Regions from separate parts of the Enterobacter sp. K510 genome, predicted to be linked through region 1. Evidence: predicted binding sites of a transcription regulator. Region 1 holds the regulator's gene; the other holds the start of a gene.
The links. Region 1 encodes CRP, which controls carbon source genes, mostly activating them, when cyclic AMP is high. Its sites were predicted from a motif close to ATGTGANNNNNNTCACAT; they were not measured.
Positions count from the first base shown of each region.

Region 1 (2,200 bases):
TACCACAGCGTGCCGGAGGCGTAAATCAGCAGCGGCTCCCATACCGGCATATTTCCGGCAAGGCTTAAGGTAAAGATGGCGGCGATCAAAGACGCCGGCAGCAGGCGCGCGTGCAGGGCGCTGATCTCCGCCGTGACGCCAAGCAGCAGCGCCAGCCCGCCGAGGATCAGCGGCAGGGCGATATTCTCCGCCAGCAGTAGCTGCACCGCCAGGCTACAGCCCGCAAACAGCGAGCCGCCCACGATCAGGCGTTTGAAAAAGCGTTTATGGGGGGTATCGAGCCCGGCAATGTTGCAGCAGGCAGGAACGAGTGAAAACAGCAGCCCCTGTTGCAGGTGCCCGAAGGCGAGGCCGATGGCCACAGGGAGACACAACACCAGCGTTTGTCGCAGGGCGTAGTTAATTTCCGGGTGATAGATCAGCCTGCGCCACATGAGAATGCAAACAAAAACGGCGTCTCGCAGATGCAATACGCCGTTTGAGGGGCTTAGCGGGTTCCGTAAACCACAATGGTTTTACCGTGCGCAGAGATCAGGTTTTGATCTTCCAGCATCTTCAGGATGCGGCCGACGGTTTCACGGGAGCAGCCAACGATCTGGCCGATTTCCTGACGGGTGATTTTAATCTGCATACCGTCCGGATGGGTCATGGCGTCCGGCTGTTTGGCCAGGTTCAGCAGCGTCTGCGCGATGCGGCCAGTCACGTCGAGGAAGGCGAGGTTACCCACTTTCTCGGACGTCACCTGCAGGCGGCGCGCCATCTGGGAAGACAGGCGCATCAGAATATCCGGGTTCACCTGGATAAGCTGACGGAATTTTTTATACGAGATTTCTGCCACTTCACAAGCGGTTTTAGCACGTACCCAGGCACTGCGCTCCTGACCTTCTTCAAACAGGCCCAGTTCACCGATAAAATCTCCCTGGTTGAGGTAAGAGAGGATCATCTCTTTACCTTCTTCATCCTTGATGAGCACTGCCACTGAGCCTTTAACGATGTAATACAACGTTTCCGCTTTTTCACCCTGGTGAATCAGCGTGCTCTTCGACGGGTACTTATGAATATGGCAATGAGACAAGAACCATTCGAGAGTCGGGTCTGTTTGCGGTTTGCCAAGCACCATGCGCGGTTATCCTCTGTTATAAGCTGGCTCCAGAGCCAGGATGAACACTCTGCCTCTGGGGTTGCAATCATATGCTTCCCTGTTCCCGGGAAGTGGCCGTTCGAAAATCCAGCCTTTAATGTTTGATGTCGTCTGCATACATGTGCAACGTCAATGTATCACTGTAGCAGCCAGAATGTTTTAGCATAGCTTTTGCTGTGTGTCTCCTGGTGTCTCGCTTCAGCATGATGCAGGTCGCCTTCCGTTGCGAGAATTGTTATGTGCGCGTAATCTGAAGGGAAATTTACCGCGCCGGAGCGAATAAAATGCAAGCAAGAGTCAAATGGGTAGAAGGTTTAACGTTCATGGGCGAGTCCGCTTCAGGCCACCAGATCCTGATGGACGGCAACTCAGGCGATAAAGCGCCAAGCCCGATGGAGATGGTGCTGATGGCCGCCGGGGGATGCAGCGCCATTGACGTGGTATCCATTCTGCAAAAAGGGCGTCACGATGTGACGGATTGCGAAGTCAAACTGACCTCCGAGCGCCGTGAAGAGGCGCCGCGCCTGTTCACGCACATCAATCTGCACTTTATCGTCACCGGCAAAGCGCTGAAAGAAGCGGCGGTCTCCCGCGCGGTGGATCTGTCGGCAGAGAAGTATTGCTCGGTGGCGCTGATGCTGGAAAAAGCCGCCAATATCACCCATTCGTTTGAGGTGATTGAGGGGTGATTTTTGGTGCGCGTCGGGTGGCGCTGCGCTAACCCTGCCGGATGGCGCTACGCTTATCCGACCTACAAAAGCTTAATCTGTAGGCCGGATAAGGCGTTCACGCCGCCATCCGGCACACAAAAATCACTCGATTTTCTTGCCTTCCATCAGCCGCTGCACCAGCGGCAGCATGATCAGCTCCATCGCCAGCCCCATTTTTCCGCCCGGCACCACTAATGTATTGATGTGGGAAATGAATGAGCCCTGCAACATCGCCAGCAGCCAGGGAAAATCGATGCCTTCCAGATTACGGAAATGGATCACCACAAAGCTTTCGTCCAGCGACGGGATCGCTTTCGCGGCGAAGGGGTTGGAAGTATCCACGGTCGGC
Region 1 is NZ_JBNRLQ010000005.1:364,379-366,578, forward strand. It holds gene ACQUTD_RS11420 (YccS/YhfK family putative transporter) at 1-434, opposite strand, end outside; gene crp (cAMP-activated global transcriptional regulator CRP) at 488-1,120, opposite strand; gene ACQUTD_RS11430 (OsmC family protein) at 1,426-1,830, shown strand; gene ACQUTD_RS11435 (phosphoribulokinase) at 1,954-2,200, opposite strand, start outside.

Region 2 (2,200 bases), on a different contig from region 1:
CTACCGAATCTATCGCCGCCGCAATGGCGGCCGAATGTTTCAGGATGCGCACCTGTTCAAAGAGCGCGGTGGCTTCAGCATATTCTTTGCGTAAATACCCTAACCACTGCTTGATACGCGCCACGTGATACAGCCCGGTGTCGCCCTGCTTTTCAAGCTGGCTGTAGCGCTGCAACAGTTGCACCACTTCCGGCCACGGCATGCGCGGCGCGTTGTATTTCACCACCCGGCTTAAGTTCGGCACATTGAGCGCCCCGCGGCCAATCATCACCGCATCGCAGCCCGTTGCCGCCATGCAATCCTGCGCGCTTTGCCAGTCCCAGATCTCACCGTTGGCCACCACCGGAATGGTCAGGCGTTTGCGGATCTCGCCAATCGCCGCCCAGTTGATGCGCTCGGCTTTGTAGCCGTCTTCTTTGGTACGGCCATGCACCACCAGCTCGCTGGCCCCTGCCTGCTGCACGGCATCGGCGATTTCAAACTGTTTATCGCCGGAATCCCAGCCGAGACGGATTTTTACCGTCACCGGCAGATGCGCAGGCACCGCTTCGCGCATCGCTTTTGCGCCCCGGTAAATGAGGTCGGGATCTTTCAGTAAGGTGGCCCCGCCGCCGCTGCCGTTGACCAGTCGCGATGGGCAGCCGCAGTTGAGATCGACGCCCCAGGAGCCCAGCTCGACGGCGCGGGCGGCGTTTTCAGCCAGCCATTGCGGATATTGTCCCAGTAACTGCACGCGCACCGGCGTGCCGCTGGGGGTACGGCTTTGATGCTGTAATTCCGGGCAGATTTTATAGAAGGATTTTACCGGCAGCAGCTGATCGACCACGCGCAAAAATTCGGTGATGCAGTGGTCGTAATCGTTCACGCTGGTCAGCAGCTCACGCACCAGCGAATCAAGCACGCCTTCCATCGGAGCCAGTAATACACGCATAACAGTACCCAATAATTAAGAGGCGCGTATGGTAGCGTCTCTGTGGCAGGGAGGAAAGAGGCCAGCCGCCGGAGGGCGGGCGGTTTTACGCCTAATCTTGTGTGAATGCATAACGTTAATCTCAGGATTCTTTGTTATGCTCGGCTGCATGTTGTGATCGGTAGCACATTTCAGATTTTAATTGTATGATGAATGCATCTCGTCAAGGGTAGTCACCATGAATAAATCACTCATTGTTGTCTGGCAATATCTGCGTGCGTTTGTCCTGATTTATGCCTGTCTGTACGCGGGTATCTTTATCGCCTCACTGCTGCCGATCACCATTCCGGGCAGCATTATTGGTATGCTGATCATGTTCCTGCTGCTGGCGCTGCAAATTCTGCCGGCAAAATGGGTGAACCCCGGCTGCTATGTGCTGATCCGTTATATGGCGCTGCTGTTCGTGCCTATTGGCGTCGGCGTGATGCAATATTATGACGTGCTGATCGCCCAGTTCGGGCCGGTAGTGGTCTCCTGCGCCGTCAGTACGCTGGTGGTATTTCTGGTGGTCAGCTGGAGCTCGCACATTGTGCACGGCGAACGCAAAATCGTCGGTGAAAAGGAGCAGAAACAATGATGGCTTCGATCTGGTGGTCTTTGCCGCTGACGCTGGCGGTCTTCTTCGCGGCGCGCAAGCTGGCGACCCGTTTTCGTATCCCGTTACTGAACCCGCTGCTGGTTTCCATGGTGGTGATCATCCCTTTTCTGCTGCTGACCGGCATTCCTTATGAGCGCTACTTTCAGGGCAGTAAAATTCTCAACGATCTGCTGCAACCGGCGGTGGTGGCGCTGGCCTATCCCTTATACGAACAGCTGCATCAGATCCGCGCCCGCTGGAAATCCATCATCACCATCTGTTTTGTCGGCAGCCTGGTGGCGATGATCACCGGCACGTCTATCGCGCTGCTGATGGGGGCAACGCCGGAAATCGCCGCCTCCATCCTGCCCAAATCCGTGACCACGCCTATTGCCATGGCGGTAGGCGGCAGCCTCGGCGGTATTCCCGCCATCAGCGCCATGTGCGTGATTTTTGTTGGTATTCTGGGCGCGGTGTTCGGCCATACCCTGCTTAATGTGATGCGTATTCGCACCAAAGCATCGCGCGGCCTGGCGATGGGTACCGCCTCGCACGCGCTGGGCACTGCCCGCTGCGCGGAGCTGGATTATCAGGAGGGCGCGTTCAGTTCGCTGGCGCTGGTGATCTGCGGCATTATCACCTCGCTGCTGGCC
Region 2 is NZ_JBNRLQ010000002.1:89,864-92,063, reverse strand. It holds gene dusC (tRNA dihydrouridine(16) synthase DusC) at 1-931, opposite strand, end outside; gene ACQUTD_RS02935 (CidA/LrgA family protein) at 1,149-1,547, shown strand; gene ACQUTD_RS02930 (CidB/LrgB family autolysis modulator) at 1,544-2,200, shown strand, end outside.
Region 2: the regulator CRP is predicted to act here: its motif matches at 1,083-1,100, upstream of ACQUTD_RS02935 (CidA/LrgA family protein).